3 regions of the Cryobacterium sp. RTC2.1 genome follow, and region 1 is predicted to be linked to each of the others. Evidence: predicted binding sites of a transcription regulator. Region 1 holds the regulator's gene; each other region holds the start of a gene.
What was found. Region 1 encodes HspR, which represses chaperone genes until heat shock. Its sites were predicted from a motif close to AAGTTGAGTCNNNNNGACTCAACTT; they were not measured.

Region 1 (2,263 bases):
AGCGCGAGCGCGGCCGCGAGCACGCCCGTGCCGCAGCCGAGGTCGATCGCGCGGACGGCATCCGGTTTCATACGGTCAAGGAACTCGAGCAGGTACCGGGTTCCGATGTCGATCGTGGTGCCGGCGAACGCGGCGCCGTGCGCGCACACGGTCAGACCCAGGTCGTCATGCCTGCTGACGTGCGGCCAGGCCTGGCTCGCCTGTTCCGTCGCCCGGAGGGGACCGGAGGCACGCAAGACCCGGGACTTCTGCCGGGCCGGGGAGACCTGGAGCCGCTCGAAGTGCCGTGCGAGGACCTCGTTCATGGCCGGGGTCATGTGCTTGAGCCGCCCGCCGGCGACAACGACGACCGTGGGATCGGCGTACCGGGCGATCGCCTCGGCGATCTCGTCGAGCGCGGCGAGGCTGCGGGGCAGCTGGAGGAGGACAAGGGTTGCGCCCGACAGGAGCTCGTGGCCCAGTGGGAACGAGCGGTAGCGGTCGGTGAGGCCGAACTCGTCGGCATTCCGGGCCAGGGCCGCCTCGCCCGAGAGCGCGTCCTGGTGCACGCGGATGCCGGTGGCCCCGAAGAGCGCAGCGGCGCCGAGGGTGAGGGCGCCATACCGGTCCTCGACGACAACGAGCCGTTCGGCGGGAAGGCTCTCTGCCGCCTCGTCGAGGATCAGCCGGTCGCTCGCGTCGACGGCAAAAAGGTTGGAGGCCTCGACGTCGGGGAAACGCCGGAGCGCGCCGAAGTCGAACGCAGTGGGGTCGAACGCAGTGGGGTCGGGCGCCACGGGATCAGCGGCCGTCAAGCGGGCGCCAGATGACCACCTGGTTCGCGCGGCGGGTTCGGGTGCCCGCGCGCATCGAGATGACCTCACCGGCCGAGCCGGCCGCGAAGACGCGGCGACCCGACCGGTTCAGCAGTTCATCGGCGAGGGCCGCTTCGAGTTCGCGCAAACGCGATTCGAGGCGGCGCACGTGGTCCTCGAGCGCGATGATCCTCCGGATGCCCTCGAGGCTCACGCCTTCGGCACCCAGCTCCGCGATTTCGCGCAGTTTCACCACATCACGCATCGAATACCGGCGAGACCGGCCCGGGGTGCGGTCCGGACTCACCAGTCCCAGGCGATCGTACTGTCGCAGCGTCTGCGGGTGCATGCCCGCAAGCTCTGCGGCCGTCGAAATGACGAACACCCGGGAGTTCTCGTCCACCGTCAGTCTCTCGCTCTCGCCAGCAGTTCGTCGCGCGGGTTCTCGTCGGGAAGGGCCGCCGCGAAAGCAGCGAGCTTCTCCTCGGCGTCCTTCGACAGGTGCGACGGCACCGCGACCTGGACCTCGGCGAGCAAGTCGCCGGTGCCCTTCGGAGTCACAACGCCGCGTCCCTTGACCCGCAGGACCCGCCCGCTCGGCGTGCCGGGGGCGATGCGCAGTTTGACCGGCGCTCCACCCAGGGTCGGCACTTCGATCGTCGCGCCAAGAGCTGCCTCGACGAACGTCACGGGCACGTGCAGCCTCAGGTTCAGGCCGTCACGCTCGAAGACGGGGTGCTTGCGCACCGTCACGGTGAGGACGATGTCACCGGCCTCGCCGCCGTCCGGGCTGTGCTGGCCCTGGCCGCGGAGCTTGATCTTCTGCCCGTCGGCGACGCCGGCGGGAATCCTGACCTTGATGGCCCGGCCATCCTGCGTCTGCAGGGTGATCTGGTCGCCGTGGGTCGCGGTGATGAAGTCGACGGTCGTGGATGCGATCACGTCCCGCCCGCGGGTCGGTCCGCCGTAACCGCGGAACCCTCCCGTGGACGTTCCGAAACCGCCGCCGCCGGCGCCGCCCCGGCCGAACATGCCGCCGAGCAGGTCGTCAAACCCGCCCTGCTGCTGGTAGGAGTAGCCCTGTTGCCGGGCACCCCCACCGAACATGCCGCCGAAGACGTCGTCGAAGCCGCCACCCTGCTGGGCGCCTCCGCCACCGGGGGCGGTGAAGCGTGCTCCACCGCCCATGGCCCGCACAGCGTCGTATTCCTTCCGCTGTGCGGGGTCGCCGATCACCGAGTGCGCCTCGCTGATTTCCTTGAACTTCGCTTCGGCCGCAGGATTGCCCGGATTGGAGTCCGGGTGATACTTGCGGGCGAGCTTGCGATAGGCCTTCTTGAGGTCGGCCGGCGTCACGTCTTTCGAGACGCCGAGGACCTTGTAAAAGTCTTTGTCGAACCAGTCCTGGCTAGCCATCGCTCGGTACCTGGACTACGACCTTGGCAACACGCAGCAGCGTCGAGCCCAGG
Region 2 (2,263 bases), on a different contig from region 1:
GGCTGGAGCCGCCGTCACGTGATCGCCCATGTCGCATATAACGCGAGGGGCATCGTACGACTCGTGACCTGGGCGCGCACCGACGTCGAAACGCCGATGTACGTCTCGAACGCGGCTCGCGACAGCGACATCGCCGCCGGGGCCGAGCTCGACCGCGACGCCCTGCGGACCCTCTTCGACGTCGCGACCATCCAGCTCGACGCCGCGTGGCGCCGGCTCACCCCCGAGACGTGGAGCCACCCGGTCCGGACCCCGAGCGGCCGGGAGATTGCCGTGTCCGAGACCGTGTGGATGCGCAACCAGGAACTCTGGGTGCACACGATCGACCTCGCGACCGGCGCATCCTTCGCCGACGTGCCGGTCGAGGTGCTCGATCGCCTGCTCACCGAGATCACCTCGGCCTGGGCGACCCGGGGTGACGGGGGAGACCTCGTGCTCTCCGTCACTGATTCCCACGACGAGCGCAGGTTCGGCGACCTCCATTCCGCGCATCCCATCGTCGTGTCCGGCAGCCTCGCTGGCCTCGTCCAGTGGGCGACCGGGCGTGGCGGTTCCGGCGTGGGTTCGAGCGCCGGGACTCCGGCCGACCCGCCTCGGTGGCTCTGAGCCCAGCTGAACGATCCTGCTGAACGATCGCGCTGAACGATCCCGCCGCGTGGCAGACTGGTACTCGAAGCAACGGGGGCTGACAGTGGACGATCCGCGCGCGAACATGCAGGACAACCGACTGATCGCCCTCGGCGCGCCGCGTGCCGACTGGACGAAGACACCCGGGCGCTCGCTCGGATTCTGGATCACCCTCGCCGGATTCGTCCTCGCTCTCGTGCTCCCGTTCTGGGGAGTCATCGCTGTCCTCGTCGGGCTCGCATACTCGATGCGCGCGCTCCGGGTCATGCCCGCCGGCGTGCACGGCCGGGGCCTGGTCCTGATCGCGCTGGGCGTCGCGGCCGTGACCGTCGTCGTCGTCGTGGCGCGCGGCATCCTCGGGGCCTGAACCTCTGGGCCTGTTCGCACTCCGTTCGCCGACCGCGTAACCGGGGGTTTCCCAGCATGAGGCGGGAATGAAACCCACGGCCTGACGTTGAGTTGAGTCAATAGCACTCAAGTTTCAAGATCAGGAGGTCTCGTGCCTACATTCTTCGGTCCCGCGGATTCCGGTAACGGTTCGTTCGACGAGTTCATCGCCCGCTACCTGCAGGGCCAGCAGGGTGCTGCACCCACAGGGCGCCCGATCGACATCACCCGGCTGCTCAGCCGCCGCACCCACGAGGTGCTCGCCGAGGCCGCCCAGTACGCGGTCGAGCACGGGCACTCCCACGTCGACGTCCTGCACATTCTCCGGGTCCTCGTCCTGCGCGAACCGGCCGCCCAGGCGATCCGGAATACCGGCACAGACCCCGCGGCCCTCGCCCTGGCCGCCGAGCAGCGCCTGCCGGAGCGCTCCGCCCCGACCGGAGACGCGACGCCGGGACTCACCCCCTCCGCCCAGCGCGCCCTCCTCGACGCGCACCAGATCGCGCGCGCCTTCGGGTCGACCTACATCGACCCCGAACATCTCTTCTTCGCCTTCGTGGTGAACGAGGACTCCCCGGCCGGCCAGGTCCTCGCTGCGGCCGGCGTCACCCAGGAATCCCTGCAGGCCGGTGCACGCGAGCCGCAGGCGGATGCGACGGGCCAGGACCCTGCCCCGGCATCCGCTTCGGAAACGCCGATGCTCGACACCTACGGCACCGACCTCACGGCCCGGGCCCGCGACGGGAAACTCGACCCGGTGATCGGCCGTGCCGACGAGATCGAACAGACGATCGAGATCCTCTCCCGGCGCACCAAGAACAACCCGGTTCTGATCGGCGAGGCCGGCGTCGGCAAGACCGCCGTCGTCGAAGGGCTCGCGCAGGCCATCGTGGCGGGAACCGTGCCGGAGCAACTGCGCGGCAAGCGCGTCGTGGCACTCGACCTCGCGGCGATGGTCGCCGGGACCCGGTACCGCGGCGACTTCGAGGAACGCCTCGGTAAGACCATGGACGAGATCACCGCGCACAGCGGCGAGCTCGTGATCTTCATCGACGAGCTGCACACGGTCGTCGGCGCCGGCGGATCCGGCGACGGCGGCATGGACGCCGGAAACATCCTCAAGCCGCGGCTGGCTCGCGGTGAGCTGCACGTGATCGGCGCGACGACGCTCAAGGAGTACCGCAAGGTCGAGAAGGACCCGGCCCTCGAACGCCGTTTCCAGACCGTGCGGGTCGGCGAGCCGAGCATC
Region 3 (2,263 bases), on a different contig from region 1:
CGGTAGGGCACGACCATTTCGGCGAAGGAGAGCCGGTTGGCGATCGGGCGGACGCGCTCGCCGTCCCGGTAGCTCACTTCGTGCAGCGTCATGCCCTCCCGGTAGTTGAAGCCGACCCGGAGCGACCAGTTCTGCCACTCGACCCGGTGGCCGGTGACGGTGAAGCTCGGCCCCTCTGCCTGCACGATGTCGAGCGGCCTCAGCGGAGGCCGCCGGCTCAGGTCGCGGATGCGAGGAGGGATGAGATGCGGCACGTATTCGCCCATCACGGCCGGGCGGTCGACCGCGAACGAGTCCTCGACGTCGAGGAGTTCCATCGTGTTGACGTCGATCACGAAGTGCAGTCCGCTCACCGGTCCGGCATAGGGGTTGGCGCCCGCCTCCGCGCGCACCCAGACGTCGGACCAGCCGATCCTCCTGCCCCGGAATCGCTCAGGGATGACGGCGTCACCGTAGGTCCAGGTGTCGATGAAGACGTTGTCGAGATCGGTGATGTCCCGGCGGGCGAGGGCGGCGACGACGTCCGGGTGCGCGCGGAGAGCCGCATCCGCTTCGTCCCACTCGTCGACCGTGAAGTTGGCCTGCACGCCCGGCACCGTGGTCCAGTCGAGCAGGGCGTCTGCGCTGAGGGAGACGAGCGCCACCCAGGTGCTGTTCTCGGCCCGGTTCAGCACGACGAGCCGGGCGAGGCGCTCGGGCACCGCACCGGCACGATCGAAGGCGGACCTGGCGTGCCGGCCCGGCTCGACGAGTTCGATCGAGGCGAAGCGCCAGCCCGGTCCGACACCGCGCTCGCGGCCGACGATGGCTGCGGCCGCGGTGAACTCGTCGGCCGTCAGCGGGTCGAGGGGATGGAAGGTCATCGGGGCTCCTCATCATCGAAGGCGTGTCTCGGCGGCGCTGTCGCCTGCCGCCGTTTGCGGTCATTATGGCACCGGTACCGCCGGACGCGAGTGCTGGCGCCGAGCGTCGCCAGCCTCTAAACTTGAGTCGACGCGACTCAGCTTTGTTTGTCGGCGGGCTGTCGCACGAGAGAGAGGAACTTCCCATGCAAGCAGGCCAGCAGCCGCCCCAGGAAGAGGCGAAGTCTGCGCTCGAGAAGTACGGCGTGAACCTCACCGAGATCGCGAAGAGCGGCAAGCTCGACCCCGTGATCGGGCGGGACGCCGAGATTCGCCGCGTGAGCCAGGTGCTCACCCGCCGCACCAAGAACAACCCGGTGCTGATCGGCGAACCCGGTGTCGGGAAGACCGCCGTTGTCGAGGGTCTCGCCCAGCGGATCGTGGCCGGCGACGTGGCCGACTCACTCAAGGGCAAGCAGCTCGTGGCGCTCGACCTCGCCGCCCTCGTGGCCGGGGCGAAGTACCGCGGCGAGTTCGAGGAGCGGCTGAAGGCCGTGCTCAAGGAGATCAACGACGCCGAGGGTCAGATCATCACCTTCGTCGACGAACTGCACACCCTGATGGGTGCGGGCGGCGGGGAGGGCTCTGTCGCGGCATCCAACATGCTCAAGCCGATGCTCGCCCGCGGCGAACTGCGCCTGATCGGAGCGACGACGCTCAACGAATACCGCGAGTTCATCGAGAAGGACGCCGCCCTCGAGCGGCGCTTCCAGCCGGTGCTCGTCGACGAGCCGAGCGTGGAGGACACGGTCGCGATCCTGCGCGGCCTCAAGGAGCGCTACGAGGCGCACCACAAGGTGTCGATCGCGGATGCCGCTCTCGTCGCGGCCGCGTCCCTCTCGAACCGGTACATCACCGCGCGTCAGCTGCCGGACAAGGCCATCGACCTGATCGACGAGGCCGCGAGCCGGTTGCGGATGGAGATCGATTCCGCCCCCGTCGAGATCGACGAGCTGCGCCGCAGCGTCGACCGGCTCAAGCTCGAGGAGCTGGCCCTCAAGAAGGAGAAGGACGACGCCTCCCGCCAGAGGCTCGAGAAGCTGCGGGCCGACCTGCTCGAACGTGAGGACACCCTGAAGGGACTGCAGGCCCGGTGGGACAAGGAACGCGCCTCGCTCAACCGGGTCGGCGAGCTCAAGACCCGACTCGACACCGCGCGGAGTGAATCGGAGCGGGCCCAGCGCGAGGGCAACCTCGAACGCGCCTCCCGGCTGCTCTACGGCGACATCCCCGTGATGGAACGCGAACTCGCCGCCGCCGAGCAGGCAGAGTCCGACGGACCGCGGATGGTCAACGACCAGGTCACCGCGGAGGACATCGCCGCCGTCGTCGCGATGTGGACGGGTATTCCCGTCGGTCGC

Region 2: the regulator HspR is predicted to act here: its motif matches at 1,084-1,108, upstream of QN357_RS04885 (ATP-dependent Clp protease ATP-binding subunit).
Region 3: the regulator HspR is predicted to act here: its motif matches at 983-1,007, upstream of QN357_RS13900 (ATP-dependent Clp protease ATP-binding subunit).

Annotation. Positions count from the first base shown of each region.
Region 1 is NZ_JASJXJ010000010.1:39,832-42,094, reverse strand. Features, by position in the region: gene QN357_RS02790 (methyltransferase) at 1-794, opposite strand, end outside; gene QN357_RS02785 (heat shock protein transcriptional repressor HspR) at 781-1,197, opposite strand; gene QN357_RS02780 (DnaJ C-terminal domain-containing protein) at 1,200-2,210, opposite strand; gene QN357_RS02775 (nucleotide exchange factor GrpE) at 2,203-2,263, opposite strand, start outside.
Region 2 is NZ_JASJXJ010000022.1:13,096-15,358, reverse strand. Features, by position in the region: gene QN357_RS04895 (maleylpyruvate isomerase family mycothiol-dependent enzyme) at 1-606, shown strand, start outside; gene QN357_RS04890 (hypothetical protein) at 692-994, shown strand; gene QN357_RS04885 (ATP-dependent Clp protease ATP-binding subunit) at 1,127-2,263, shown strand, end outside.
Region 3 is NZ_JASJXJ010000119.1:2,313-4,575, reverse strand. Features, by position in the region: gene QN357_RS13905 (primary-amine oxidase) at 1-863, opposite strand, end outside; gene QN357_RS13900 (ATP-dependent Clp protease ATP-binding subunit) at 1,049-2,263, shown strand, end outside.